Regions from separate parts of the Agromyces sp. CCNWLW213 genome, predicted to be linked through region 1. Evidence: predicted binding sites of a transcription regulator. Region 1 holds the regulator's gene; each other region holds the start of a gene.
What was found. Region 1 encodes HrcA, which represses chaperone genes, less so after heat shock. Its sites were predicted from a motif close to TTNGCACTCGNNNNNNNCGAGTGCNAA; they were not measured.

Region 1 (9,994 bases):
GTGCCCGAGCTGCGGCGCCTGCGCCTTGCGGAGCTTGGCCAGCTGCTGCACGAGCTCGCGCTCCTTGTGGCTGAGCTTGGTCGGCGTCACGACGTGGACCGCGACCTTGAGGTCGCCGCGGCCGCCGCCGCGCAGGTGCGTGATGCCGCGGTCGCGGACCGTGAGGATCTCGCCGGACTGCACGCCGGGCTTCAGCTCGAGGTCGACGTCGCCGTCGAGGGCCTCGACCTTCGCGGCGGTGCCGAGGATCGCGTCGGTCATCTGCACCTCGAGCGTGCACAGGAGGTCGTCGCCGTTGCGGCTGAACACCTCGTGGTTGCGGACCTTGATCTCGAGGTAGAGGTCGCCGTTCGGTCCGCCGGCGGGCCCCGCCTCGCCGGAGCCCGGCATCTGCAGGCGGACACCCGTGTCGACGCCCGCGGGGACGTCGACGGGAACGGTGCGGCGGGCGCGGACGCGACCCTGGCCCTGGCAGGTGGCGCACGGCGTGGCGATGATCGTGCCGTAGCCGCGGCACGAACCGCACGGGCTCGAGGTCATGACGTTGCCGAGCAGCGAGCGGACCGCGCGCTGGATGTGGCCGCTGCCGCCGCAGATGTCGCAGGTGACCGGCGCGGTGCCCGGCTGGCAGCACGAACCGTGGCAGGTCTCGCAGGTGACGGCGGTGTCGACGTCGATGTCGCGGTGGGTGCCGAAGATGACGTCCTCGAGTCCGACTTCGAGGCGGATCAGGGCGTCCTGGCCGCGTTCGCGGCGGGATCGGGGACCGCGTGTGGACTGTCCCGCGCCGAAGAAGGTCTCGAAGATGTCGCCGAACCCGCCGAAGCCGGCGCCGTTGAACCCGCCCTGGCCCCCGCCGAGGTCGTACTGCTGGCGTTGCCTGGGGTCGGAGAGCACGTCGTACGCGTGGGTGACCTGCTTGAAGCGCTCGGATGCCTCGGTGCCGGGGTTGACGTCGGGGTGCAGCTCGCGGGCGAGCCGGCGGTAGGCCTTCTTGATCTCGTCGGGGGTGGCGTCGCGCGAGACGCCGAGGACCTCGTAATGGTCGGCCACGGAGGGCGTGTCCTTTCGGTTGCCGGTGACGGATGCCGCGCGGAGGCGGTCCGAACTGGATCAGCTCTCGCCGAGGGTCCGGGAGAGGTAGCGGGCGACGGCGCGCACGGCGGCCATGCTCTGGGAGTAGTCCATGCGAGTGGGACCGACCACGCCGAGTCGCGACACGTCGCGGCCGGGCACGGCGAACGAGCTCGAGACGACCGAGGTCTCGCCGAGCCCGTAGGGGGCGTTCTCGCGCCCGATGCGGACGGCGATCCCCTCGTCGGAGTGCATCTCGCCGAACAGGCGCAGGATCACGACCTGTTCCTCGATCGCCTCGATGACGCCGAGGATGTTGCCCGCGAAGTCCTGCTCGGTGCGGACGAGGTTCGCCGCGCCGGCCACGACCAGCCGGTCGCTCCGCGTGACCTTCGCCTGGTCGGCGAGCGTCGCGGCGAGCGTGCGGAGCACCTCGGCGTGGGCGCGGTCGGCCTGCGCGGTCTCCGCCGAGAGCGCGTCCGCGGCCTCCGCCATCGTGAGCCCCGCGGCCACCTCGTTGAGGCGGTCGCGCAGGCGGTGCAGGGTCTCCTCGTCGACCGGGTGATCGAGCTCCGCGAGTCGCTGCTCGACCTGGCCGGAGTCGGAGATGAGGATGCACAGCACCCGGGTCGGCGCGATCGAGACGAGCTCGACGTGGCGGACGCGGGCGCGGGCGAAGCTCGGGTACTGCACCACCGCGAGCTGCCGGGTGAGCTGGGCGACGAGGCGCACCGTGCGCGAGAGCAGCTCGTCGAGGTCGTTCGACTCGCCGAGGAACGTCTCGATCGCCTGCCGCTGCGCGGTCGTGAGCGGGCGGATGTCGGCGAGCTGGTCGACGAACACCCGATAGCCCTTGTCGGTGGGGATGCGGCCCGACGAGGTGTGCGGGGCCGCGATGAGCTCCTCTTCTTCGAGCAGGGCCATGTCATTGCGGATGGTGGCCGCCGAGACGCCGAAGTGGTGCCGGTCCACGATGGTCTTGGAACCGACCGGCTCGCGTGAGGCGACGTAGTCCTGCACGATCGCGCGGAGCACGGCGAGACTGCGCTCGGAGACCATGATCCTCGCTTCCCTCGACCGGCCGGAGACACCGCGCGCCTTAGCACTCGGTTCGGATGACTGCTAATCATATCGCGAGATCCGGGGATGGCACCGTTGCCGGGCCGGTCGCTCCGCAGTAGCGTGTGCATCGCCGTGAGCGTCGCGGACTCTCGCACGCGCCGCCGCCGCACACCCCCGTCAACCCGAAAGGCACCCCGCATGACCGACCCCAACACGCCCCCGCACGAGTCCTACCCCGCCCCGCAGCCGGCACCCGCCGCGCCGCTCTCGCACGAGCAGGACGTCCAGTGGGGCTCGTTCGCCCACCTCGGCGGAATCCTGGGCATCCTGCCCTCGCTGATCATCTGGCTCGTCTTCAAGGACCGGGGCTCGTTCACGAACACCGAGGGCAAGGAGGCGCTGAACTTCCAGATCACCCTCACGCTCGCCACGGTCGCGCTGTGGATCGTCGTCTCGGTGCTCACGGTCGTGACCTTCGGCCTGGGCGCGGTGCTGGGCTTCCTCTTCTACGTGCCGTGGATCCTCGGCGTGGTCTTCTCCATCCTCGCGTTCCTCCAGGCCAAGGAGGGTCGCCACTACCGCTACCCCTTCGCCCTGCGGCTCATCAAGTAGGCCCGCGCCCCACTTCGCGACGCGCCGGTCCGAGACCTCTCGACCGGCGCGTCGCCGTGTGCCAGCATGAAGAAACGCCTCGCGACACGGGCGTGCGACCGACCAAGGAGCCAGCATCATGTCCGACGCACCACCTCCCACTCCGCCCAACCCGCCGAGCACGCCGCCCCCCGGCGGCACGACGCCGCCGCCCCCGCCCAACCCGCCGAGCACGCCGCCCCCCGGCGGCACGACGCCGCCGCCCGCGGGCGGTGCCTCCTACGGCGCCGCATACGGGGCCGCGCAGGAGATGAGCCCGCCCGACCAGCGCCTCTGGGCGACGCTGATCCACATCGGCGGCATCCTGTTCGGATTCCTCGCCCCGCTCATCGGCTACCTGGTGCTCAAGGACCGCGGCGCGTTCGTCCGCGCGCACTCGGCCACCGCGCTGAACTTCCAGATCACGCTGCTCATCGCCTACGTCGTCGGATGGATCCTCGCGTTCGTCCTGATCGGCTTCCTGATCCTGTTCGCCGCCTGGGTCGCCGCGATCGTCTTCGGGATCATCGCCGCGCTCAAGGCGAACCAGGGGCAGCCGTACGTCTACCCCGTCGCCATCAAGTTCGTGAGCTAGGTCGCGAGGAGCGGCTCGCGCTCCTCGACCACCGTGTACAGCAGGCGTCGCACCACGGCGTCGGCCAGCAGACGCCCTCGCCGGGTGAGCGTGAGCCGCCCGGCGAGGGCGTTCTTCGCGTCCACGAGGCCGTCGGCGATGAGGCCGGCGACCTCGCTGCGCCCGGCCGTGCCGAGCGAGCCGATCTCGAGTCCGTCGCGGATGCGGGTTCCGAGCAGCACCCGCTCCGTCTCGCGCGCCGCTGCGTCGAGCGTCTCGCGCCCGACCGCGGGCGACACGCCCGCCGCGAGCCGTTCCGCGTACGCCGCCGGGTGCTTGGCGTTCCACCAGCGCACCCCGCCGACGTGGCTGTGCGCTCCCGGGCCGACGCCCCACCAGTCCTCGCCTCGCCAGTACCCGAGGTTGTGCCGGGATCGGTGCGCGGCATCCGTCGCCCAGTTCGACACCTCGTACCACTCGTACCCCGCCGCGGCGAACCGCTCGTCGGCGAGCTCGTACATGTCGGCCGTGAGGTCGTCATCGATCGCGGGCAGCTCGCCGCGGCGGAGCTGCCGGGCCAGCTTCGTGCCCTCCTCGACGATGAGCGCATAGGCGCTCACGTGGTCGGGTGCCTCCGCGAGCACCGCGTCGACGCTGGCGCGCCAGTCGTCGAGCGACTCCCCCGGCGTGCCGTAGATGAGGTCGAGGCTGACGTCGAGCCCGGCGTCGCGGGCCCACCGGACCACGTGCGGCACCCGACTCGGGTCGTGCGTGCGGTCGAGCGCCGCGAGCACGTGCGGGACGGCCGACTGCATGCCGAACGACACTCGCGTGAACCCGCCGGCGGCGAGGCGCTCGAGGTCGTCGGGACCCACCGAGTCGGGATTGGCCTCGGTGGTGACCTCGGCTCCGTCGGCGATGCCGAACTCGTCGCGGACCCCGGCGAGCATGCGCACGAGGTCGTCCGAGGGGAGCATCGTCGGCGTGCCCCCGCCGAAGAACACGGTCCGCGCCGGCCGGTCCGGGGCGCCGGATGCCGCGAGCGTGCGCGCGGCGAAGCGGAGCTCGTCGACGGCCTGGTCGGCGTACTGCGCCTGCGTCACGCCGCGAAGCTCGCCCGCGGTGTACGTGTTGAAGTCGCAGTAGCCGCACCGCACCCGGCAGAACGGCACGTGGACGTAGACGCCGAACGCCCGCGTCGCGGCATCCGTCAGCGCGTTCGCGGGAACCAGGCCGTCGGCGGGCGCCCGGTCGGCGAGGGGAAGCGGTCCGGCCACGTCAGGTGTACGCCGGGTGCAGTGCGCGCAGCTCGGCGCGCGTCAGCTCGCGCCGGCGTCGACGCACGAAGGGCGCGAGCAGGCGCTGGATGCCGCCCCTGGGCTCGAGCGCCGAGCGGATGGTGAGCCACACGCTGTCGTCGTCGCGGAGCTCGAGCACGAACGACTCCTCGCCGTGCTCGGGCGCGTCGCCGGTCGTGCCGTAGGCGAACCCGATGCGGCCCGGCTCGTCGACCACGTAGACGACGAGCATGGGGATCGTGCGCGTGCGGAGGCGTCCGCGCCGCTTGAGCGTGGCGGTCATGCCGGCGGAGACGAACGGCGTGCCGTCGGCGGCGAAGCGCTGCTCGGCGCGGGTGCCCGGCTGCTCGGCGAGCGGCGAGCCGTCGGTGTCGTAGGCGATCCCCGTGTACTGCGCGCCCGTGCCCGGCGCGACCTCGGTCACCTCGAACCCCGCACCCTTCTGGATGCCCCAGGTCATGAGCTCCTCGGCCGCACGGTCGAACCGCTCACGACCCGAGCCGAGCTTGACCGAGTCCTCGGCCGGGCGGAACCCGGCGGGCGGGTACCGCAGCAGGTCGGGATCGAGCGTGGCGCCGATCGCGCCGTAGGTCACCGACTGGTCGGTGAACGTGCTGCGTCGAGTCATCCGTCGATTCTACGAAACCGCGCCTGAGCGCTACTTCTTCGCGTCCTTCTTCTCGGTCTCGCCCGAGAGCGCGGCGATGAACGCCTCTTGAGGGACCTCGACGCGGCCGACCATCTTCATGCGCTTCTTGCCCTCCTTCTGCTTCTCGAGGAGCTTGCGCTTGCGGGTGATGTCACCGCCGTAGCACTTGGCGAGGACGTCCTTGCGGATGGCGCGGATCGACTCGCGCGCGATGATGCGCGCGCCGATCGCCGCCTGGATCGGCACCTCGAACTGCTGCCGCGGGATGAGCTCGCGGAGGCGCCCGGTCATGAGCACCCCGTACGCGTACGCCTTGTCGCGGTGGACGATCGCGCTGAACGCGTCGACCTGCTCGCCCTGCAGGAGGATGTCGACCTTCACGAGGTCGGCGGCCTGGTCGCCCGCGGGCTCGTAGTCGAGCGACGCGTAGCCTGCGGTCTTCGACTTGAGGTTGTCGAAGAAGTCGAACACGATCTCGCCGAGCGGCATGTTGTACCGGATCTCGACGCGGTCCTCGCCGAGGTACTCCATGCCGAGCAGCGTGCCGCGGCGGGACTGGCAGAGCTCCATGATGGTGCCCACGTAGTCCTTCGGCGCGAGGATCGCGGCCTTCACGATGGGCTCGCGCACCTCGGCGATCTTGCCGCCGGTCGGGAACTCGCTCGGGTTGGTCACCGTGACGGTCTTCCTGTCTTCGGTCGTGACCTCGTAGACCACGGATGGCGCGGTCGCGATGATGTCGAGGTCGAACTCCCGGCGCAGCCGCTCGGTCACGATCTCGAGGTGCAGCAGGCCGAGGAACCCGCAGCGGAAGCCGAAGCCGAGCGCGACCGACGTCTCGGGCTCGTAGACGAGCGCGGCATCCGACAGCTTGAGCTTGTCGAGCGCCTCGCGCAGCTCGGGATAGTCGCTGCCGTCGATCGGGTACAGGCCCGAGAACACCATGGGCAGTGGCTCCGTGTAGCCGGCGAGCGCCTCGGCGGCCGGCTTCGAGGCGGTCGTCACGGTGTCGCCCACCTTCGACTGGCGCACGTCCTTCACGCCCGTGATGAGGTAGCCGACCTCGCCGACGCCGAGGCCCTTCGTGGGCGTGGGCTCGGGCGCGCTCACGCCGATCTCGAGGATCTCGTGCGTGGCCTTGGTCGACATCATCTGGATGCGCTCGCGCGGGTTCAGCTTGCCGTCGACCATGCGGACGTAGGTCACGACGCCGCGGTAGCTGTCGTACACGGAATCGAAGATCATCGCGCGCGCCGGGGCATCCGCGTCGCCCACCGGGGCGGGGATGCGCTCGACGACCCGGTCGAGCAGGTCCTCCACGCCCATGCCGGTCTTGCCCGAGACCCGGAGCACGTCGTCGGGCGATCCGCCGATGAGGTCGGCGAGCTCGCGCGCGTACTTCTCGGGCTCGGCGGCCGGCAGGTCGATCTTGTTCAGCACCGGGATGATCTCGAGGTCGTTCTCGAGCGCCAGGTAGAGGTTCGCGAGCGTCTGCGCCTCGATGCCCTGCGCGGCGTCGACCAGCAGGATCGCGCCCTCGCACGCGGCGAGCGACCGCGACACCTCGTAGCTGAAGTCGACGTGCCCTGGGGTGTCGATCATGTTGAGCGCGTAGGACGTGCCGCCCACCTGCCAGGGCATGCGCACGGCCTGGCTCTTGATCGTGATGCCGCGCTCGCGCTCGATGTCCATGCGGTCGAGGTACTGCGCGCGCATGTCGCGGTCGGCGACGACGCCCGTGATGCCGAGCATTCGGTCGGCGAGCGTCGACTTGCCGTGGTCGATGTGCGCGATGATGCAGAAGTTGCGGATCAGCGCGGGATCGGTGGCGGCGGGCACCGGGGGGTCAGCGGCTCTCGGAGACATCCCGACGATTCTCCCATGCGGGCGATCCCACTTTCGACGGATGCCGGTGCGGGGGCCGCGGACTACGCTGAATCGCACCATGACCGTGCTCGATGCCCCACTCGTCGGACGGGTGCAGCCGTCGGCGCTCCGTCCCGTCTTCACGTCGCTCCGCGTCGGCCTGCACGTGCTCGTCGTGGGCCTCACCCTCTTCGTCGTCGCCCGCGCGGTGATCACCGGTGGCGAGCAGCGGGTGTCGATCACCATCCTCTCGATCGCCTTCATCGGCACCTACGCGGTCGGCGTCGTCACCGCCCGCCAGGTGATCACGCCGTGGATGCGCGCGGGGTGGCTCGTGATGCTGCTCGGCCTCTGGCTCGGGCTCGCGGCCCTCACTGCGGATGCCGCGTTCCTGGCGTTCCCGCTGTTCTTCCTCGAGCTCCACGTCCTGCCGGCGCGGTACGCGGTGCCGCTCGTCGCAGTGACGTTCCTGCTGAGCGTCTGGAGCACGACGTCCCACCTCGGATTCGAGGTGGGCAGCATCCTCGGGCCCTTCATCTCCGCGGGCGTCGCGGTGATCATCGGCCTCGGGTACCGGGCCATGGCCGTCGAGTCGCGCGAGCGCCAGTCGCTGATCCTGGACCTGCTCGCCACACGCGAGGAGCTGGCGGCCGCGAGCCGCGAAGCCGGCACGCTCGCCGAGCGCGAGCGCATCGCGCGCGAGATCCACGACACCGTCGCGCAGGGGCTCTCCTCGATCCAGATGCTCCTGCACGCCGCCGAGCGCGACATCCCCGACGAGGCCGTGCGCGACAAGCTGCGGCTCGCCCGCGAGACCGCGGCCGACAACCTGCACGAGACACGCCGCTTCATCCGCGAGCTCACCCCGCCCGCCCTCGACGAGCGGACGCTGCCCGCGGCGCTGCGGCGGCTCGCGGAGGCGACCAACGAGCAGGCCGCCCAGTCCGGGTCGCGGACCCGGATCTCGTTCTCGCTGAGTGGGGACCCGGTCCCCCTGCCCATGTCGATCGAGGCCACCCTGCTGCGGATCGCGCAGGGCTCGCTGTCGAATGTCGTCAAGCACTCGGATGCCGCGCGCGCCGAGCTCACGCTGAGCTACCTCGGCGACGAGGTCGCGATCGACGTCGTCGACAACGGCGTCGGATTCGACCCGGCCGTGCTCGAGTCCGAAGCCGACGCGGGCGTGTCGTTCGGGCTGCGGGCCATCCGCCAGCGTGCCGAGGCGCTCGGCGGAACGGCCGACGTCGAGTCGACCCCGGGCGGCGGCACGGCCCTCTCGGTGCGCATCCCGGCGGTGGCCGCATGATCCGGCTCGTGCTGAGCGACGACCATCCCGTCGTGCGCGCGGGCATGCGCGCGCTGCTCGAGGCCGAACCCGACCTCGCGGTGGTCGGCGAGGCGTCGACCGCCGAGGAGGCCGTGTCGCTCGCGACCACCCCCGGCGTCGACCTCGTGCTCATGGACCTGCAGTTCCCGGGTCGACTCCAGGGCGTCGATGCGACCCGGCGGATCCGATCGACCCCCGGGACGCCGCGCGTGCTGGTGCTCACCAACTACGACACCGACGCCGACATCCTGGGCGCGATCGAGGCGGGGGCGAGCGGCTACCTGCTGAAGGACGCACCGCCCGGCGAGCTCGTCGCCGCCATCCGTGCCGCCGCCGCCGGCGAGTCGGCGCTCGCGCCCGCGGTCGCGTCCCGTCTGGACGCGTCGCAGCGCAGCGCCGACCAACGGCTCACCGTCCGCGAGGCCGAAGTGCTCGCGCTCGTCGCGGCGGGCAGCACCAATCGCGAGATCGGCCAGTCGCTCTTCCTCAGCGAGGCGACCGTGAAGTCGCACCTCGTGCACATCTTCACCAAGCTCGGCGTCGGATCGCGCACCGCCGCCGTCGCGAAGGCGCGCGAACTCGGCGCGATCCGGGCGGGCTGACGGATGCCGCGCGCTCGCGTCGTCCTCGTCCACGGCATCCGCACGTCGGCGACGATGTGGCGCGGGCAGGTCGCGCGCCTCACGCGCCACGACATCGAGGTCGTGCCCGTCGACCTGCCCGGGCACGGTGCCCGCCTCGGCGAGGCCTTCACGCTCGACGATGCGATGCGGGCCATCGACGAGGCGCTCGCCGACGCCGACCCGCGCGTGCCGCGCCTGCTCGTGGGGCTGAGCCTCGGCGGGTACCTGGCGATCGAGTACGCGGCGCGGCATCCGCACCGCATCGACGGACTCGTCGCGGCGTCGTGCGGCACACGCCCGCGCGGGGCCGGCCTCCGGGGATACCTGGCGCTCGCCGCGGCGATCGGGCGGCTCCCCGACCGGGGCCGCTGGCTGAACGACGCGACGGCCAGGCTCTTCCTCCCGTCGGCCGCGGTGGAGGACGTCGTCGCCGGCGGCGTCGCGCTCGACGTCATGCGGCCGGCCATCGGCGCGGTCGCCGAACTCGACCTCGAGGCGTCGATCGCCGCGGTGGAGGCGCCCATCTGGTTCGTCAACGGGAAGTACGACCACTTCCGCTTCGAGGAGCGCCGGCTGCTGCGCGCGGCCCGCGACGGACACCTCGTGCACGTCGAGGGCGCCACGCACCTCGTGAGCCTCGTGCGGCCGGCGGAGTTCAGCGCCGTCGTGCTCGGCGTGGTCGCCGAGCTCGAGCTGCGGGCGGCCCGCAGGGAGGCCGAGCGCGCGACGCGCTGAGGCACGCGCGCTTTGGCGTGGTGACGGGCGAACTGGTATCGTTGCCTGTTGGCTTGCGTGTGGGTCCCACCCCGCACGATGCGCCGCGACGGCCCCTCTACCGATTGCGGCAACTCCGGTACCCGCAGAACACACGAAAGACGAACCACGTGGCAA
Region 2 (9,994 bases), on a different contig from region 1:
GCCGTGCTGCACGAGACCGTCCGCGCCGGCAACCAGGCCCTCGACGACGAGGACCTCCCGGCCGCCGCGGAGCGCCGCGGGCAGGTCGTCGCGATGGTGCGCGTGCTCGGAATCGACCCGGCCGACGCGGCATGGTCGACGGATGACGGGCCTGCCGCCTCCGCCCTCGACACCCTCGTCGCCCGCCTCGTCGACGACCGCCGCGCTGCGCGCGACGCGAAGGACTGGGCCACCGCCGATCGCATCCGCGCCGAGCTCGCGGACGCCGGCATCACCATCGAAGACAGCCAGACCGGAACGCATTGGAGCCTCACGTCATGAAGGGCAGCAGCGGAAAGCCTCGCGCGGGAGCCGTGCGCAAGAAGGGCAAGGGCCAGAAGGTCGGGACCGGCGGGCACAGCCGCAAGGCCCTCGAGGGCAAGGGGCCGACGCCCAAGGCCGAGGACCGGCCGTACCACAAGGCGCACAAGCGCAAGGCGGCGGCCGAACGGGCCGCGGCGAAGTCGGGCGGCCGCGCACCCCAGCGCGCCGGCGCCCCGCGCGGTGCGTCGGGCGCGGCCCGCCGCTCGAAGTCGGGCGACGAGTCCGAGATCGTGACCGGGCGCAACGCCGTCGTGGAGGCGCTGCGCACGCGCATCCCCGCGACGACGCTCTACATCGCGGCCCGCATCGAGATGGACGACCGCGTGAAGGAGGCCGTGAAGGTCGCGACCAACCGCGGCATCCCGATCCTCGAGGTCATGCGGCCCGAGCTCGACCGGCTCGCCGGCGAGGGCGGCGTGCACCAGGGCCTGGCGCTGAAGGTGCCGCCCTACGAGTACGCGCACCCCATCGACCTGCTCGACGAGGTGCTCGCCGACGACGAGACGCCGCTGCTCGTCGCGCTCGACGGGATCACCGACCCGCGGAACCTCGGCGCGATCATCCGCTCCACGGCCGCGTTCGGCGGGCAGGGCGTGATCGTGCCGCAGCGCCGCTCGGTCGGCGTGACCGCGGCGGCGTGGAAGACGTCGGCCGGGGCGGCCGCGCGCGTGCCGGTCGCGATGGCGCCGAACCTGACGCAGACGCTCAAGGCGCTCAAGGAGCGCGGGGTGTTCGTGCTCGGACTGGACGGCGACGGCGACGTCTCGCTGCCCGGCCTCGATTTCGCCGACCGGCCCATCGTGGTCGTCGTCGGCTCCGAGGGCAAGGGCCTCTCGCGGTTGGTCACCGAGACGTGCGACGCGATCGTGTCGATCCCCATCTCGGCGGCGACCGAGTCGCTGAACGCGGGCATCGCGGCCTCCGTCACGCTCTACGAGATCGCGAAGCTGCGCGCCCGGTCGGCGGAATAGGACGCGCGGCGCGCCAGGCCGGTGGGGGTGCCGAGGCCACGCGGCACCGGCGTCCGGTCGAGTCGATCCACCTCGCGTCCTCCTCGACCACCGGACGCAGCGAGAGCCGATCAGACCTTCAGGCGCCAGTCGTCCTCGTCGTCGGCGTCGTGCACCGGGAGCTCGGCCGTGTCGGGACCGACCACGGGCAGCGCCGTCGTGATCGCCTCGGTCGGCGGGCCGATCACCGTGGCCTCGTCGCGGCGATGCCGCAGCACGTCGTTGATGTAGGCGGTGAGCGCCTCGGCCAGCGGGATGTCGTGGCCCTGCTGCTGCGCCATGTACCAGCGGTGCTCGAGCAGCTCGTGGAAGACCTCGGCGGGCTCGAGCTTGCCCCGCAGCTCCTGCGGGACCGCGCGGACGACGGGCTCGAACACGCGCATCTGCCACTCGTGCGCGACCATCTCCTCGTCCTGGTCCTGCTTGTTGTACGCCGCCCGGTACGAGTCCAGGTCGTTGAGCAGCCGGCGCGCCTGGTTCTCGCCGGCGTCGAGCCCGGTGAGGCGCAGGAGGCGTCGCTGGTGGTGGCCGGCGTCGACGACCTTCGGCTGGATGCGCAGCGTCGTGCCCGTCTCGTCGGTGCGGATCGCGAGCTCCTCGATGTCGAATCCGAGCTCGTTCAGGCGGTTCACACGTTCGTTGATGCGCCACCGCTCGGCGAGCCCGAAGGACTCGGAGCCCGTGAGCTCGGTCCACAGGCTGCGGTAGGCGTCGACGATGCCGTTCGAGATGTTGACCGGGTCGAGCTCGTCGGCGACGCGCCCGCCCGCCTCGAGGTCGAGCAGCTCGCCGGCGATGTTCACGCGGGCGATCTCGAGGTCGTTCTCGCGCTGCCCGTTCGAGAGGCCCCCCTCGTAGAGCTTGCCGGTCTCGGCATCGACGAGGTAGGCGGCGAATGCGCCCGCGTCGCGGCGGAAGAGCGTGTTCGACAACGACACGTCGCCCCAGAAGAAGCCGACGATGTGCAGCCGGACGAGCAGCACCGCGAGCGCATCCACGAGGCGCGTCGCGGTGTCGGGTCGGAGCGTCTGGGAGAACAGCGCGCGATAGGGGAGGGAGAATCGCAGGTGCCGCGTGACGAGCACCGGCGCGAGCTCGTCGCCGTCGGCATCCGTGCGGCCGGTGATCACCGCGACGGGATCGACGCAGGGGATCTCGAGGCGCTGCAGGGTTCGCAGCATCTCGTATTCGCCCTTCGCCATCTCGGCCGTGGTCTCCTTGATCGCGACGACGTGGCCGCTGAGGTGCGCGAAGCGCACGAGGTGACGCGAGATCCCCTTGGGCAGCGCCGCGATGTTCTCGCTCGGCCACGCCTCGAGCGGGAGGTCCCACGGGAGGTCGAGGAGCGCGGGGTCGGTCATCGCCGACGTGATCGAGAGTGTGCCGCTCATCAGGGCCAAGCGTACCCGGGAACGACGATGCCGGCCGGGCCGAGGCCCGACCGGCATCGCGGTCGCGTGGTGCGGTGCGTCAGCTGGCGACCGGCGCCTGGAGCAGGCGGGCGCCCGACTCGGCGTCGAACACGTGCACGTGCTTCGGCGTGGGCATCAGGTAGACGGTGTCGCCCGCGTACGGGTGCACGCGGCCGTCGACGCGCGCCACGATGTCGGTCCGCTTGCCCTCGATGGTCGAGTGGCCGTAGAGGTACCCGTCGGCGCCGAGCTCCTCGACGAGGTCGACGACGACCTCGAGGCCTTCGCCCTGGACGTTCGAGACGACGATGTCCTCGGGGCGGACGCCGATCGTCACGACCGGGCCCGAGGCCGACGCGAGCGCGTCGCGCTCGACGTCGACGGTCGCGGTGCCGAACTTCACGCCGCCGTCGACCACGTCGGCGTGGAACAGGTTCATCGCCGGCGAGCCGATGAAGCCCGCGACGAAGACGTTGTTCGGCCGCTCGTACAGCTCGCGCGGGGTGCCCACCTGCTGGAGGACGCCGTCCTTCAGCACCGCGATGCGGTCGCCCATGGTGAGCGCCTCGGTCTGGTCGTGCGTCACGTAGACCGTGGTGACGCCGAGGCGACGCTGCAGCGACGCGATCTGCGTGCGCGTCTGCACGCGGAGCTTGGCGTCGAGGTTCGACAGCGGCTCGTCCATGAGGAACACCTGCGGCTGGCGCACGATGGCGCGGCCCATGGCGACGCGCTGGCGCTGGCCGCCGGAGAGAGCCTTGGGCTTGCGGCTGAGGTACGGCTCGAGGTCGAGCAGCTTCGCGGCCTCGAGCACGCGAGCGGCGCGCTCCTCCTTGCCGATGCCCGCGATCTTGAGCGCGAAGCCCATGTTCTCGGCGACGGTCATGTGGGGGTACAGCGCGTAGTTCTGGAAGACCATGGCGATGTCGCGGTCCTTGGGCGGCACGTCGGTGACATTGCGGTCGCCGATGAAGATGTTGCCCTCGTTGACCTCTTCGAGGCCAGCGAGCATGCGCAGCGAGGTGGACTTGCCGCAGCCCGAGGGACCGACCAGGACGAGGAATTCCCCGTCGGCGATCTCGAGGTCGAGCTGGTCGACGGCGGGACGGGTGCCACCGGGATACAGGCGGGTGGCCTTGTCGAACGTGACTGACGCCATGGTTCTGTGCTCCTTCACCGGCAGGTACGTGCCGGACGATCCGTAGTGAATGGAAACGCCGACCTCGGTGTCGACGCTCCCTCAGTATGGCATGCGGGCCTGCGATCGCCGCATCCGCGACGATCCGTCCACCGCGCGCGGATGCCGGCGCCGGCCCGCGCACGGGCGCCGTTTGGGCGATTCACAGTGTGCGCTCCTACACTCTTCGATGCGTGCGCCTGCATACGCGCGCGCCCACACAGCGACCCGGAGTTGACCATCGATGAGCACTGGCGGATCCATCCAGCCGCGCCCCAGCCGCAACGAGCGACGCGAGGCGGCCCGTGAGAAGGCGCGCCTGCTGCGCGAGGAGCAGCGCAAGAAGGAGCGCCAGAAGAAGTTCCTGATCCAGGGCGGCGTCATCGTGGTGGTGCTCGCCATCGCCGCACTCATCGGCACCATGATCTTCAACAGCGTGCGCCCCGACGGCCCCGGCCCGCAGAACATGGCCAGCGACGGCATCCTCCTGGTCGGCGGCGAGGACGGGATCGAGCCGGTCACCACCGCGGCGATCCCCGCGAACGGCGAGCCCACCCCCACCGAGCCCGACGACAGCGGCACGGTCGCGAACATCGTCGTCTACGTCGACTACCTGTGCCCGTACTGCGGCCAGTTCGAGCAGACGAACTCCGAGTCGATGCGCACGATGGTCGAGGAGGGCGCGGCGACGCTCGAGGTGCACCCCATCGCGATCCTCACGAACAAGTCCGCGGGCACGCAGTACTCGCTGCGTGCGGCGAACGCCGCCGCGTGCGTGGCCGAGGAGTCGCCCGAGGCGTTCTTCGACTTCAACGCGCTGATGTTCGAGAACCAGCCCGAGGAGCTGACCGCCGGCCTGTCGAACGGCGAGATCAAGGAGCTCGCCGCCGAGGCGGGCGCCTCGTCGTCGGTCGACGAGTGCATCGACGAGACCCGCTTCAAGAGCTGGGTCGAGGATGCCACGAACCGGGCGCTGACCCAGCCCATCCCCAACTCCGAGCTCGAGTCGGTGAAGGGCACGCCGACCGTGCTCGTCAACGGCAAGCAGTACGTCGGCTCGCTCGAGGACCCGGCCGAGTTCCGTGCGTTCGTGCTGCAGGCGGCGGGCGAGAGCTACTCCGAGTCCAACGGCACCCCGACGCCGACCCCCACCCCGACGCCCGCCGGCTGACGCCGTCCGAGCTCCGGACGACGGCCCGGTCCCCGCGCGGACCGGGCCGTCGTCGTCCACGGGCGACCGCATCGGTAGGATGTGGGGGAGTCTCGCCGGCTTGGCGCAATTGGTAGCGCACCGCTCTTGTAAAGCGGTGGTTACGGGTTCGAGTCCCGTAGCCGGCTCCATGTCGATCACACCCGACCCGTCGTCGCCGCCCGCCGCGGCCGACGCCGCGGCACCCCGGCCGCATCACTCGCCGCCGCATGCGCACGCCGCCGACTCGCGCGTGCCGATGTGGGTGGCGATCGGGCTCACCGTGGTCGCGGGCGGACTGGTCGCCCTGCAGTCCCGCGTGAACGGCCAGCTCGCGCGAGCACTCGACGACTACTCCGTCGCCGCCGTCATCTCGTTCGGCTCGGGCCTCGCGCTCCTGCTCGTGCTCGCGGCGGCCTGGCCGGTCGGTCGCCGGGGCCTCGGTCGGATGGTCGCGGCCATCCGCGGGGGCGCGATCCCGTGGTGGATGCTGCTCGGCGGCGTCGCCGGCGCGTGGTTCGTGGCCACCCAGGGCATCGCGGTCGGCGTGCTGGGCGTCGCCCTCTTCACGATCGGCATCGTCGCCGGTCAGACGCTCGGCGGCGTGGTCTTCGACGTGATCGGCATCGGACCGGGCGGGCGGCGGCCGCTCTCGATCGCGCGCGTCGCCGGCGCGGTCATCGCGCTCGCCGCGGTGGGCTGGGCCGTCTCGGCGCAGGTCTCGGCCTCGGTTCCGCTGTGGATCATGCTGCTGCCGTTCTCGGCCGGCATCGGCGCGTCGTGGCAGCAGGCCATGAACGGCCGCGTGCGCACGGCGTCCGCGAGCGCCCTCGCGGCGACCGTCGCGAACTTCGCCGTGGGGTCGGCGGTGCTCGTCGTCGTCATGCTCGTGCACGCGGCATCCGTCGGCTGGCCCGATCGAATGCCCGACGACTGGTGGCTGTACACGGGCGGCGCGATCGGGTGCGTCTTCATCGCCGCGCAGGCGGTGCTCGTGCGGCGCGTCGGCGTCCTGCTGCTCGCGCTCGGGCTCGTCGCCGGCCAGCTCAGCGCCGCCCTGGCGCTCGACCTGCTGCTTCCCGCGACGGGACGCGAGGTGGGTCTCGCGACGGTCGGCGGCACCGTGCTCGCGCTGGTCGCGGTGACTCTGGCGAGCATCCGGTGGGGGCGGGCCAAGCACGTCGCGCCCGCGGAGTCCGGTCCGGCGACCGGCTCCGCCCCGGCGGTCAGCCCATCGAGCTGAGCCGCCCGGCCGGGTCGGGGCCGTCGCGGCGCTCGGGTCGCGCCCGGTCGGGGCGGCCGCCGACGTAGAGCCAGCCCAGCAGGTGCTCGCCCAGTGCGAGCCCGTGAGCCTCGGCGACGAGCGGATGCCGCGTGAGCGGGCCCGTCCGCCACATCACGCCCCACCCCGCCTCATCGAGGAGCAGCGACAGCAGGTGGCCCACGCCCGCCGCCGCCGCGTCCTGCTCCCACTCGGGCACCTTCGGATGCGGCCGCGTCGACGCGACGAGCGCGAGGAGCAGCGGCGCCCTCAGCGGCTTCGCCGCGAGCTTCGCCGCCGCAGCGCCCTCGGCGCCGGCGGCGGCGGCCAGGGCGCGGCCCACGCGCTCGCGTGCCTCGCCGCGCACGGCGATCACGCGCCACGGGACGAGCGAGGCGTGGTCGGCGACCCGCCCGGCGGCCGCGAGCAGCTCGAGCAGCTCGGCGTCGCCGGGTGCGGCATCCGTCACCTCGGGCCACGAGCGGCGGGCGAGCGCCGCCTCGCGAACGGAGGCCACGCTCAGGACTCGGGCGTGAAGTCGAGCGCGATCGAGTTCATGCAGTAGCGGTCGCCGGTGGGGGTCCCGAAGCCGTCGGGGAAGACGTGCCCGAGGTGCGAGCCGCATCGCGCGCAGCGGACCTCGGTGCGGACCATCCCGAGCGAGGAGTCCTCGAGCAGTTCGACGGCCTCCGGCCGCACGGACTCGTAGAAGCTCGGCCAGCCGCATCCGGAGTCGAACTTCGTGCCGCTCTTGAACAGCTCGGCCCCGCACGCGCCGCACGCGTAGACCCCCGCGCGCTCCTCGTCGAGCAGCTCACCGGTCCACGCGCGCTCGGTCGCGGCCCCGCGGAGCACCGCGTAGCGCTCGGCGCCGAGTTCCTCGCGCCACTCCTCCTCGGACTTCTCCACCTGGTACGGCATTCGCTCTCCTCGTCGTGTGCGGTCGTCCCATCGTCGCAGTTCCCGCGACATGCGGTGCAACGCATGACGCCGGGGACGTGTTCCGTCGCGTCGTTCCGGGTGGCGTGCGGCGGACGCGCGCCATCCGCTCTCTAGGATGTCGTCAGACGAGCGGACGACCGCCGGAGGGACCGAGGAGGAGGTGCGATGGACGCCGAAGGCACCGCCGATCCGGATCCGTCCGCCCCGCGCCGCTCCGCGGAGGGGCTCGACGAGCGACGACGGCGCATCCTGGCGTTCGAAGCGCGCGCGTGGCGCGACGCCGCCCGCAAGGCCGACGCGATCCGCGACGAGCTCGACCTGTCGCCGGCCCGCTACTACCGGCTGCTCGCCGAGCTCGTCGACGACCCGGCGGCACTGCGGCACGACCCGATGCTCGTGAAGCGGCTGCAGCGGCAGCGCGAAGCGCGGGCCGCGGCGCGCGCCGAGCGTGCCATCCCCACCGGCGCCGCGCTCGAGACGGGCCGCACACGATCCCGGCAGGACCCATGACGCAGAAGTTCCCCCGAGACCGGTTCGACTCGATCCCGCACGGCATCGAACGCGTGGGCGCGCACCGTGCGCCGGCGCGCCGGGGCGCGCGATGGGTCGCGTTCGGCTGGGCCGCCCTCGCGACGGTCGTGCTCGCCGGCATCGGCATCGCCGCGGTGAGCATCTACAACGACCGCCTCGACTTCGGCGGAGGGGAGCCGGTGCCCACGCAGACGCCGGTGGCGACGGCGCCGCCCACCCTCGCGCCCGACATCCCGGTCGCAGTGCTGAACGGCACGGGCACGTCGGGCCTCGCGGCGAGCGTCGGCGAGACGCTCACCGCGGGTGGCGTGACGGTCGGCATCACCTCGAACGCCGACACCTCCGACATCGAGACCACGACGGTCTACTACGCGACGCCCGAGCTCGAGGGCGCCGCACGCGGCATCCTGCAGCTGCTCCCGGTCGGCGACGTCCGGCTCTCGGAGGAGTTCGCCGCAACGGGCATGCAGCTCGTCGTGGTGCTCGGCGAGGACTACGTCGCCCAGTCCGGCGGCTGACGGTGATCGAATCGTTGCCAATCTGCGATCATTCGCGGCTGCGGAACCCTTGTGCCGGGCGCGCGCCCTGTGACTATCTGGATTCGGCCGCTCGATCTCGTGTGGAGCACCCGGCGCCGGGCCTCCGGCGTCATGTCGGCACGTCGACGGCCCGGTACAGGCGAAGGCACGTGCTGACTCGGAATCTCGGCAACATGGGAGCAACGCATGGCGAACGGAACCGTGAAGTGGTTCAACGCTGAAAAGGGTTACGGATTCATCACCGTCGACGGGGGCGGCCAGGACGTCTTCGTCCATTACTCCGCGATCGACATGGCGGGGTACAAGGTGCTCGAGGAGGGGCAGCAGGTGACCTTCGAGGTCGGCAGCGGCTCCAAGGGCCCGCAGGCCGAGGCCGTCCGCCCCGCCTGAATCCGCACCCGTCGAAGCGCCGCCGGCCCGCCCGGCGGCGCTTCCGCGTTTCCCGGGCGGAAGCGGCATCCGCAGCTCGCTTGCACTCGGGGCGGGTGAGTGCCAGAATCGCTTTAGCACTCACTCCTTTTGAGTGCTAACCCCTTGGAATCTTTGAACGTCCGGAAGGGACGAGAGACACACATGGCAAAGATCATTGCTTTCGATGAGGAGGCCCGCCGCGGCCTCGAGCGCGGGCTCAACCAGCTCGCCGACGCGGTCAAGGTGACCCTCGGCCCGCGCGGCCGCAACGTCGTCCTCGAGAAGAAGTGGGGCGCTCCCACCATCACCAACGACGGCGTGTCGATCGCCAAGGAGATCGAGCTCGACGACCCGTACGAGAAGATCGGCGCCGAGCTGGTCAAGGAGGTCGCGAAGAAGACCGACGACGTCGCCGGTGACGGCACCACCACGTCGGTCGTGCTCGCCCAGGCGCTCGTGCGCGAGGGCCTCCGCAACGTCGCCGCCGGCGCCGACCCCATCTCGCTGAAGCGCGGCATCGAGAAGGCCGTCGCGGCCGTCTCCGAGGAGCTCCTCGCGACCGCCAAGGAGATCGAGACCAAGGACGAGATCGCCGCGACCGCGTCCATCTCGGCCGCCGACCCGCAGATCGGCGAGATCATCGCCGAGGCCATCGACAAGGTCGGCAAGGAGGGCGTCGTCACCGTCGAGGAGTCGAACACCTTCGGCACCGAGCTCGAGCTCACCGAGGGCATGCGCTTCGACAAGGGCTACCTGTCGGCGTACTTCGTGACCGACCCGGAGCGCCAGGAGGCGGTGTTCGAGGACCCGTACATCCTCATCGCCAACCAGAAGATCTCGAACATCAAGGACCTGCTCCCGATCGTCGACAAGGTGATCCAGTCGGGCAAGCAGCTCCTGATCATCGCCGAGGACGTCGACGGCGAGGCCCTGGCCACGCTCGTCGTGAACAAGATCCGCGGCATCTTCAAGTCGGTCGCCGTCAAGGCGCCGGGCTTCGGCGACCGCCGCAAGGCCCAGCTCCAGGACATCGCGATCCTCACGGGCGGCCAGGTCATCTCCGAGGAGGTCGGCCTCAAGCTCGAGAACGCCACCCTCGACCTGCTCGGCCAGGCCCGCAAGGTCGTCATCACCAAGGACGAGACCACCATCGTCGAGG
Region 3 (9,994 bases), on a different contig from region 1:
CGGCCTGCCCACGGGCCAGCTCCTCGCGCTCGGCCGCCCCGCCCCCCAGCCGGAGTTCGAGGACGAGGAGGAGGAGCAGCGCCGGTTCTGGAGCCGACTCTCCGCCGCGCTCGGCGTCGTGGGCGCCGTCGCGTCCCTGTTCGTCGGGTGGATGCTGCCGCTCTCCATCGCCGCGATCGTGTTCGGCGTACTGGGCCTGCGTCGCGAGGAGCACGCGCGCGTGCCCGCTTTCGTCGGCATCGGCACCGGCATCACCGGACTCGTCTTCTCGGGGGTCTGGATCGGCTACTACGCGATCGTCTTCGGCGCCCTCCCGCGCTGAGCCGGTCGCAGCGAGCCCGCAGCGGCGCCGCGTCGCCTCACAGGCGCTCGACGAGGAGTGCGACGTGCCGGCCCTCCTCGCGCGTCAGCACGACCGTGGCCGACGTATCGCCCTTCAGCTTCAGCCGCGTGCGGAGTGCCGCCGGGTCGACGTCGACGCCGCGCTTCTTGATCTCGAGCGTGCCGACGCCCCGGGTGTGGAGGGCCTGGCGGAGGTGGCGCTCGTCGGCGGGAAGCCGCTCGACCACGCGGAACCCGCGCGCGAACGGGCTCTCGAACGCGCGATCGGCCGTGATGTAGGCGATGCCCTCGCTCAGCATCCATCCGCCGTTCGCCCGCGCGAGATCGCCGATGAGCCGGGCCCGGATGACGGCGCCGTCGGGCTCGTACAGGTAATCGCCCAGCGGACCCACCGGCGCGTCCTCGCTGTCGGCCGGCGCGATCAGCTCGTGGGCGGCGTCGCCGCGGATGACCAGCGCCGCACGGCCCACACCCGGCCTCGCCAGGGAGCCGGTCCAGACGACGAGCTCGACGACGTCGCCGTCGACCGAGACCCACTGCGCCTCGGCGCCGACCGGCACCAGGTCGCGATCGGTGCCCGGGCCGAGCTTCACGCCGACCGGCATCCGCTCGGCCAGCCCGAAGGCGAAGTCGAGCGAGGGGGAGTAGTCGGCGGCATCCGCCAGTCGCTTCGTCGTGCCGCCGGCCGTCGTGCGCCGCGCCGGGTCGAGCCACGCGGCGTCGATACCCCCGAGGGGGACCTCCTCGGCGGCGGAGTGCAGCACGTTCACGCGAGGGAACGGCGTCAGGTTGAATGCCGCGATCGCGGCCGTCACCTCGTCGGCGTCGGCCGCCGTGACCTCGAGGTCGATCGCGGCGAACGCGAGGGCGTCTCCTCCGATGCCGCAACCGAGGTCCGCGACGTGGCGGAGGCCCGCGCGCGCGTACCGGCCGGCGTGGAGTGCGGCGACGCGGAGCCGCGTCGCCTGCTCGAGGCCGGCGTCGGTGAAGAGCATGCGGTCGGCGAACTCGCCGAACTTCGCGCGCGCCCTGGCCCGGAGCCGCGACTGGGTCAGGACGGCCGCCACGAGGCCGGGGGAGTGCCCTCGGCGCCGGAGGTCGGCGACGGACTTCACCACGTCGGACCTGCGGGTCCAGGCGGGCAGGGAGTCGAGCAGGTCGAGCCCTTCGGGCGAGAGCAGTTCGACGAGCTCGGCGCGGTCCACGCCGACACGCTAGCACCGCGGCATCCGCTGGCACTCACGTTGCACGAGTGCCAGAACCGCCCTAGACTCCTGTTAGCACTCTCATTCAGAGGCTGCTAACCCCAGTCTTCGTCAAGAAAGAGGTCAACCGTGTCGGTTTCCATCAAGCCGCTCGAGGATCGCATCGTCATCAAGCAGGTCGAGGCCGAGCAGACCACCGCGTCGGGTCTGGTCATCCCCGACACCGCCAAGGAGAAGCCCCAGGAGGGCGAGGTCGTGGCCGTGGGCCCGGGCCGCATCGACGACAACGGCAACCGGGTCCCGCTCGACGTGGCCGTCGGCGACAAGGTGATCTACTCCAAGTACGGCGGCACCGAGGTGAAGTTCGGCGGCGACGAGTTCCTCGTCCTCTCGGCGCGCGACGTGCTCGCGGTCGTCGTCCGCTAGTCGGTCCGACCACCTCCGCGGCCCGGATGCCACACGGCATCCGGGCCGCGTCGTCGTCCGGCGGAGCGGTGCACTCGGCGAGCGGCGGCGGCCGGCTGCCGGGCCCTGTCGGCGGGATCTCGACGAAGTCCGGCAGTCGCGCACCCGCGTCCGCGTCGGAGGCCGAGCGTAGGCTTGACCGGTGAGCACCGCACCCACCGTCGCCGCCGCCACCTCGTCGCAGGGCGTGAGCCGCAGCGGCCTGCTCTACGCGGTCGCGGCGTACGGGCTGTGGGGGTTCCTCCCCATCTACTTCATCGCGCTGGCCCCCACCGGGCCCGTCGAGATCGTCGCGTGGCGCATCCTCCTCTCGCTCGTCTTCTGCGCCCTGCTCATCGCGGTGACACGCTCCTGGCGCGCATTCCGCGAGCTGCTGCGCGACCGTCGCGTCGTGCTCACGATGGGGGCCGCGGGCGTCCTGATCTTCGTCAACTGGCTCACCTACGTCTTCGCGACGCTCAACGGACAGGTGGTCGAAGCCGCGCTCGGGTACTTCATCAACCCCATCGTCACGGTCTTCCTCGGCGTGATCGTGCTGCGCGAGCGGCTCAACGCCACGCAGTGGACCGCGGTCGGCATCTCGATCGTCGCGGTCGTCGTGCTCGCCGTGGGCTACGGGCAGCCGCCGTGGATCGCCCTCGTCCTCGCCTTCAGCTTCGGCTTCTACGGGCTCATCAAGAAGCGCGTGGGGCACCGCGTCGACGCGGTGTCCGGGCTGACGCTCGAGACCGCGTGGCTGGCGCCCTTCGCGGCCGTGCTGCTCGTGGTCGTCGCCATGAACGGCGCCCTGACCATGGGCTCGCTCGGCGCCTGGCACACGGTGCTGCTGGCGGCAGCGGGTGCGGTGACGGCGATCCCGCTGCTGCTCTTCGCCGCGGCCTCCCGGCGTCTCCCGCTGACCTACATGGGCTTCATCCAGTACTTCGCGCCGTTCATCCAGTTCCTCGTGGGCGTGGTCGTGCTGCAGGAACCGATGCCGCTCGAGCGCTGGATCGGGTTCGGCCTCGTCTGGGTCGCGCTCGCCGTCCTCACGTTCGACCTCCTCCGCGGGGCGCGGGCGCGGCGGGCGGCGGCGATCGAGCCGGTCTGAGGCACCCCCGATCGGGGGGTTCGGAGGGCGCTTCCGGCCCTCCACGGCGATGCCGGAACCGTGCGCGAAGAGGCCGGTCCACGCCGGTTTCGTGCGTGCAGCCCCCTCGCGGTGTCGCCGACATAACGATCCGCCGGGTGTTACCGGGTTGTGATGCGATGTCCTTGTTTCCACATGTGGCGGGCAATACTGTCAAAACCATCGGTGTCGCCAGACGCCGGAATTGTGTCCCAATCCTTCAGTCCCAAGGAGCAACATGAGCGTATTCGCGAAGGCACGGGCCTCGCGCTCGGGTCGCGCAGCGTGGACGGGCATCGCCATCGCCGGCGTCAGCGCCCTCCTCCTCACCGCGTGCAGCACGGGCGGCGAAGCCGAGCCCGAGGAGTCCGAGGCGCCGGCCGCGAGCGGTGACGCCCAGGAGATCGAGGCGGGCGAGCGCGACCTCACCCTCAAGGTCGGCACCATCCTGCCGCAGTCCGGTGCGCTCGCGTTCCTCGGCCCGCCCGAGGAGGCCGGTGTGGCACTCGCCGCACAGGACATCAACGAGGCCGACCTCGGCCTCCAGGTCGAGGTCGTCTACCGCGACTCCGGCGACACCACGACCGACACCGCGACCGTCTCGGTCACCGACCTCCTCTCGCAGGACGTGTCGGCGATCATCGGCGCCGCGTCGTCGGGTGTCTCGAAGACCGTCATCGACCAGATCGTCGCCGCGGGCGTCGTGCAGTTCTCGCCGGCCAACACGTCGGCCGACTTCACGAACTACGACGACAACAACCTGTACTGGCGCACGGCCCCGTCCGACGTCCTGCAGGGCGAGGTGCTCGGCAACCTGATCGCCGAGGACGGCAACGCGACCCTCGGCATGATCGTGCTGAACGACGCGTACGGCACCGGCCTCGCGCAGTTCACGCGCGACGCCTTCGAGGCCGCGGGCGGCGAGGTCGTCGCCGAGGCGCTCTTCAACGAGGGCGACTCGAGCTTCGACGCGCAGATCTCCGAGGTCACGGCGGCCAACCCCGACGCGATCGCGCTGATCACGTTCGACCAGGCCAAGGTCATCACGCCGGCGCTCGTCGGCAGCGGCTACCCCGGCGACAAGCTGTACTTCGTCGACGGCAACCTGGCCGACTACAGCGCCGACTTCGCGCCCGGCCTCGTCGCCGGCTCGAAGGGCACGCTGCCGGGTCTCGACGTGGGCACGCTCGGTGACTTCACCGACCGCCTGCTCGAGGTCGACCCCGAGCTGCAGGACTACAGCTACGCGGCTGAGTCCTACGACGCGGTGACGCTCATCGCGCTCGCGGCCTACGCGGCCAACAGCGTCGAGGGCACCGACATCGCGGCGTACCTGCAGCAGGTCTCCGGCGGTTCGGGCGACGGCGAGAAGGTCGACACCTTCGCCGCCGGCGCCGAGGCGCTCGCCGAGGGCAACCAGATCGACTACGACGGCCCGTCCGGCCCGATCACGTTCGACGAGAACGGCGACCCGACCGAGGCGACCATCGGCATCTTCCAGTACCTCGACGACAACACGTACGAGCGCATCGGCGACGGCTGATCCACTCGCACAGGAAGGGCCCCGGCTTCGGCCGGGGCCCTTTCGCGTGCCCCGGGACCTCGGCGAGTCATCGTGCGGCCGCGGAGGGGCGTGTCGTGGCGACGGGCCGCCGGTGCAGACGGGGGCACCCCGCAGCTCGACGGGCGACGACGCGGACGTGGACCACGGACCGAGCCGAGTTCCGAGGGCGCCTGTCGACTGAGCACCCGTGGCCAGCCCGGCGCGGCGCAGACCCGGGACGGGCTCGGCAACGTGGGCCGACGCCGTCCACGCGGGCCGTACGCGGTCGCGTGAGGCCGTGGCGCCCCGCCACCCGCCTGCAGGGCGCACGGGGCCGTTGCGGGCGCGCGCGCTCGCGAGCGGAGGTCACAGCGCCGCCCCGTCGGTACCGGCACGGCTCCTCGGCGCTGCCCCGCGCGCCGCCAGGGCCGCGCCGAACGGGCCGGGCGGCCGAGCCCGGCCGGCGACGGCCACGCCCGCGCCCCCGCGCCGGGCATGCGAAAGGGGCGGGGGATGCCGCAGCATTCCGCCCGCCCCTTCGGCGTCGATCGACCGCCGGCTTACTCCTCGGCGCCGAGCGTGCCCAGGTACAGCCCGATCACCTTCGGGTCGTTGAGCAGGTCGCGACCGGTGCCCGTGTAGGCGTCTCGGCCCTGGTCGAGGACGTACCCTCGATCGCAGATCTGCAGGCAGCGGCGCGCGTTCTGCTCGACCATGATGGTCGTCACGCCCGCGCGGTTGATCTCCTTGACCCGCAGGAACGCCTCGTCCTGTCGCACCGGCGAGAGGCCCGCGCTGGGCTCGTCGAGCAGCAGCACGTGCGGGCCCATCATGAGCGCGCGCGACATCGCGACCATCTGGCGCTCACCGCCCGAGAGCGAACCGGCGCGCTGGCCGAGTCGCTTCTTCAGGTCGGGGAAGATCTCGGTCACGAACTCGAGCCGGTGCTTGAGGTCCTTGGGCTTCTGGAAGACGCCCATCTCGAGGTTCTCCTGGATCGACAACGACGGGAAGACGTTGTTCGTCTGCGGCACGAACCCGACTCCCTTGGCGACGAGCTTGTTCGCCTTGAGGTTCGTGATCTCCTCGCCCTGCAGGAAGATGCCGCCCTCGCGGACCTTCACGAGGCCGAAGATCGACTTGAGCAGCGTCGACTTGCCCGCGCCGTTCGGACCGATGATGCCGATGAGCTCGCCCTGGCGGGCGGTCAGCGAGCAGCTGTTGAGGATGTTGACGCCCGGCAGGTAGCCGGCCGTGACGTCCCGCACCTCGACGACCATCTCGCCCGTGGGCTCGAGGACCGGGCTCGCGGTGGGTTCACTGTTCGTCATCGATGAGCTCCTTCAGCGCCTCGACGTGACCGGTGTCGGTCGCGCCGAGATCCGTGTCGTGATGGGCGCCGAGGTAGGCGTCGATCACCGCGGGGTCCTTCATGACCTCGTGCGGGTCGCCCTCGGCGACCACGCGGCCCTCGGCCATCACGATCACCCAGTCGGCGATGTGACGGACCATGTGCATGTCGTGCTCGACGAAGAGCACGGTCATGCCCTGGGCCTTGAGGTCGAGGATGTGGTCGAGCAGCGACTGGGTGAGCGCCGGGTTGACGCCCGCCATCGGCTCGTCGAGCATCACGAGCGTCGGATCGCTCATGAGGGCGCGCGCCATCTCGAGCAGCTTGCGCTGACCGCCCGAGAGGCTGGCCGCGTAGTCCTCCTTCTTGGCGTCGAGCTTGAAGCGCGTGAGCAGGTCGAGCGCCTTCTCCTCGATCTCCCGGTCCTGCTTGCGCCAGATCGACGGGATCAGGCCGCGGAAGATGTTCTCCCCGGTCTGGTCCTTGGCGCCGAGCTTCATGTTCTCCATGACGGAGAGCAGCCCGAGCGACTTCGTGAGCTGGAACGTCCGGATCAGGCCCATGCGCGCGACGCGGTAGGCGGGGACGCGCGCGAGCGAACGACCCTCGAACGACCAGTCGCCCGTGTCGGGCTTGTCGAAGCCCGTCAGCAGGTTGAAGAAGGTCGTCTTGCCGGCACCGTTGGGGCCGATGAGCGCCGTGATGGCGTTCCGCGGGATCTCGACGTGCGCGACGTCGACGGCCGTGAGGCCGCCGAAGGTGCGCTTGACGCCGTCGGCGATGAGGATCGGGTCGACCTTCTTGACGCCCGGGACCGGCTCGCCGACGTGGAGCCCGGTCGTCTTGACGGGCTTGGCGTTGGGGGTGATCTCACTTGACAAAAGCAAGCTCCTTCTTGTTGCCCAGGATGCCCTGTGGCATGAACACCACGATCAGCATGATCGCCACGCCGACCAGGATGAACCGGAGCTGACCGGCCTGCACCTGCGACATGAACGGCAGCCACCCGGCCTCGACGGCTCGGGCGACGAAGCCCGAGAAGAACGAGAGCAGCACCCAGAAGACGATGGAGCCGACGATGGGCCCCAGGATGGTCGCGGCCCCGCCCAGGAGCAGGATCGCGTAGACGAAGAACGTCAGCGTCGGCTGGAAGTAGCTCGGCACGACGGCGCGTGGCATCACGAAGATGATGCCCGCGACGGTGCCGAACAGCCCGCCGAGGATGAGGCTCTGCATCTTGTAGGAGTAGACGTTCTTGCCCAGCGCGCGCACGGCGTCCTCGTCCTCGCGGATGCCCTTGATGACGCGACCCCACGGGCTGCGCATGAGCAGCCACGTGAGCAGCGCGGCGAGGATCACGATGATCCATCCGAGGATGAGGAAGAACCAGGCCCGGTCGCTGAAGACCCACGGGCCGAAGCCGTAGCGTCCGTCGGGCAGCGGGTTCAGCACGAGCAGGTCGCGCTGGTACTCCGAGAGGCCGTTCGCCGAGCCCGTGACGGGAGCGAACTCGTTGGTCGTGAACGTCAGCCTCAGCACTTCCGCCGCGGCGATCGTCACGATGGCGAGGTAGTCGGCCCGCAGCCGCAGCGTCGGGATACCGAGGATGAGGGCGAAGACCACCGACGCCAGCAGCGACGCCAGGAGGCAGGCCCACCACGGCCAGCCGAGCTTCAGCGCCGGGATCGCGTACCCGTATGCGCCGAGCAGCATGAAGCCCGCCTGGCCGAAGTTCAGCAGGCCCGTGAAGCCGAAGTGGATCGCGAGACCCAGTGCGGCCAGTGCGTAGGCGGCGGTGGTCGGGCTGATCAGCTCGACGGCCGCGTTTCCGAAGATTGCTCCCCAGTCGATCATGTCGTTGCCCTCCTATCCGATTCGCTCTCGACGACCGAGGATGCCCTGCGGTCGGAACAGCAGCACCACGATCAGGATGACCAGGGCGCCCACGTACTTCATGTCGCTCGGCAGCCACAGCGTGGAGATCTCGACGAAGAGACCCACGATGAGCGAGCCGACGAGCGCGCCGAACGCCGTGCCGAGTCCGCCGAGCGTGACCGCGGCGAAGACGAGCAGCAGGATCTGGAAGCCCATGTCCCAGCTCACGCCGGGACGGAAGTAGGCCCACAGGATGCCGGCGAGGCCGGCCAGCAGCGCGCCGAGCACCCAGACGATCCGGATGACGCGGTCGACGTCGATGCCGCTCGCCGAGGCGAGGGGCGCGTTGTCGGAGACGGCGCGCGTGGCCTTGCCGATGCGCGTGCGGAGCAGGAAGAACGCCACGCCGAGGAGCACCACGATGCTGACGCCCATGCTCACGAGGTCGACCCACGAGAGCGCCACGGCGCCGAAGCGGATGTCGGACGGCAGCGTCGCTCCGGGGAGCTGGCTGGTCTGCCCGCCGTAGAAGAACTGGTAGGTGTATCGCAGCGCGAGCGAGAGGCCGATGCTGACGATCATGAGCTGGATCAACCCGACGCCTCGTCGCCTGAGCGGTTTCCAGAGCGCCGCATCGAGGGTCCACCCGAGTGCCGCGCTGAGCACGAGCGCCACGAGGATCGCGAGCCACAGCGGCCAAGCCAGGTTGACCCCGAATGTCAGCACCATCAACGCGCCGAACGTGATCAACTCGGCGTGCGCGAAGTTCGACAGGCCCGTCGTGCCGAAGATCAGCGACAGTCCGATCGCCGCGAGCGCGAGCAGGAGGCCGAAGTTCAGGCCGCTCACGACGCGCTGGACGACCTGGTCGAAGTAGTTCACCGTGACCCGCTGGCCCTCGCCGAGGAAGAAGTTCACCGTCTTCCGCTTGGTCAGGCCGAACTCCGACGTCACGGTGTCCTGCCCTTCGAGCACGACGACGCCCTCGGGCAGGGTGTCCTGGTCGAGGGTCACCTCGTACTCGGCCTTCTCGGGCACGCCGATGGTCCAGCGCCCGTCGGCGTCGGTCTCGGTCTCGGCCTCGAACCCGTTGCCCTCGACGGTGATGAGCACGCCCTCGAGCGCCTCACCCTCGAACTGCACGTTCCCGCTGAAGAAGAACTCGAACTCCTCCTCGGTCGCTGGAGTGTCCGTACCCCCTTCGTCCGCCACCGCAGGGGACGCTGCGATGCCGGACAGAGTGAGTGCGGAGATCAGTATTCCGAGGAGGATGAGCCACCTCCCGCGAGAACGTGTGGGGACTGTTCGCGTGGATTCCACTGCACCTCCAAAGGTCCCGACCGCTGGTGGGGTCGGGATCCGGCTTCCTGACGACAACGTCGTCGACAGTACGTGCCGATTATGTCCCAAGTGTTTCGCACCGGAGCACAAACGGCCCTCGATTGTTATCCGGGGAATGCCGGCCGCGCAAACTCGCTTAATATCGATGTACCGCACCGATGCTCCCGCCCGTCACACCCGTCGGGTCGGCGGCCGCGTGCGCAGGACTCCCACACACACGAAGGGGCGACATGGATCAGGCAGATCCGTTCGGATTCACCGGGCTCACCTACGACGACGTCCTGCTCCTCCCGGGGCACACCGACGTGATCCCGAGCGAGGCCGACACGAGTTCGCGCCTGACCAAGCGCATCACGGTCGCGACGCCCCTGCTCTCCGCTGCGATGGACACCGTGACCGAGGCCCGCATGGCCATCGCCATGGCGCGGCAGGGCGGCATCGGCATCCTGCACCGCAACCTGTCCATCGCCGAGCAGGCCGAGATGGTCGACCGCGTGAAGCGCAGCGAGTCCGGCATGGTCTCGAACCCGGTGACGACGACCCCGGATGCCACCGTGGCCGAGGTCGACCAGCTGTGCGCCACGTACCGGGTCTCCGGGCTCCCCGTGGTCGACGCCGACGGCATCCTCGTCGGCATCATCACCAACCGCGACATGCGGTTCGTGTCCGACTTCGAGAAGCCCGAGACCAAGGTCGCCGACGTCATGACGAAGATGCCGCTCGTCACCGGACGCGTCGGCATGGACCCCGACGAGGCGATCGCG

Region 2: the regulator HrcA is predicted to act here: its motif matches at 8,928-8,954, upstream of groL (chaperonin GroEL).
Region 3: the regulator HrcA is predicted to act here: its motif matches at 1,575-1,601, upstream of groES (co-chaperone GroES).

The regions. Positions count from the first base shown of each region.
Region 1 is NZ_JBBBDX010000001.1:113,088-123,081, reverse strand. It holds gene dnaJ (molecular chaperone DnaJ) at 1-1,053, opposite strand, end outside; gene hrcA (heat-inducible transcriptional repressor HrcA) at 1,114-2,133, opposite strand; gene WBQ80_RS00605 (DUF4870 domain-containing protein) at 2,335-2,748, shown strand; gene WBQ80_RS00600 (DUF4870 domain-containing protein) at 2,867-3,361, shown strand; gene hemW (radical SAM family heme chaperone HemW) at 3,358-4,617, opposite strand; gene WBQ80_RS00590 (DUF1990 family protein) at 4,619-5,266, opposite strand; gene lepA (translation elongation factor 4) at 5,297-7,153, opposite strand; gene WBQ80_RS00580 (sensor histidine kinase) at 7,233-8,459, shown strand; gene WBQ80_RS00575 (response regulator transcription factor) at 8,456-9,082, shown strand; gene WBQ80_RS00570 (alpha/beta fold hydrolase) at 9,086-9,838, shown strand; gene rpsT (30S ribosomal protein S20) at 9,988-9,994, shown strand, end outside.
Region 2 is NZ_JBBBDX010000010.1:60,561-70,554, forward strand. It holds gene cysS (cysteine--tRNA ligase) at 1-321, shown strand, start outside; gene rlmB (23S rRNA (guanosine(2251)-2'-O)-methyltransferase RlmB) at 318-1,334, shown strand; gene WBQ80_RS15690 (DUF4032 domain-containing protein) at 1,445-2,764, opposite strand; gene WBQ80_RS15695 (ABC transporter ATP-binding protein) at 2,844-3,944, opposite strand; gene WBQ80_RS15700 (DsbA family protein) at 4,207-5,133, shown strand; tRNA gene WBQ80_RS15705 (tRNA-Thr) at 5,228-5,303, shown strand; gene WBQ80_RS15710 (DMT family transporter) at 5,303-6,394, shown strand; gene WBQ80_RS15715 (nitroreductase family protein) at 6,378-6,929, opposite strand; gene msrB (peptide-methionine (R)-S-oxide reductase MsrB) at 6,932-7,333, opposite strand; gene WBQ80_RS15725 (DUF3263 domain-containing protein) at 7,520-7,864, shown strand; gene WBQ80_RS15730 (LytR C-terminal domain-containing protein) at 7,861-8,403, shown strand; gene WBQ80_RS15735 (cold-shock protein) at 8,611-8,814, shown strand; gene groL (chaperonin GroEL) at 8,998-9,994, shown strand, end outside.
Region 3 is NZ_JBBBDX010000011.1:71,581-81,574, reverse strand. It holds gene WBQ80_RS16330 (hypothetical protein) at 1-322, shown strand, start outside; gene WBQ80_RS16325 (class I SAM-dependent methyltransferase) at 360-1,547, opposite strand; gene groES (co-chaperone GroES) at 1,677-1,973, shown strand; gene rarD (EamA family transporter RarD) at 2,155-3,102, shown strand; gene WBQ80_RS16310 (ABC transporter substrate-binding protein) at 3,359-4,663, shown strand; gene WBQ80_RS16305 (ABC transporter ATP-binding protein) at 5,224-5,994, opposite strand; gene WBQ80_RS16300 (ABC transporter ATP-binding protein) at 5,981-6,895, opposite strand; gene WBQ80_RS16295 (branched-chain amino acid ABC transporter permease) at 6,885-7,865, opposite strand; gene WBQ80_RS16290 (branched-chain amino acid ABC transporter permease) at 7,881-9,161, opposite strand; gene guaB (IMP dehydrogenase) at 9,461-9,994, shown strand, end outside.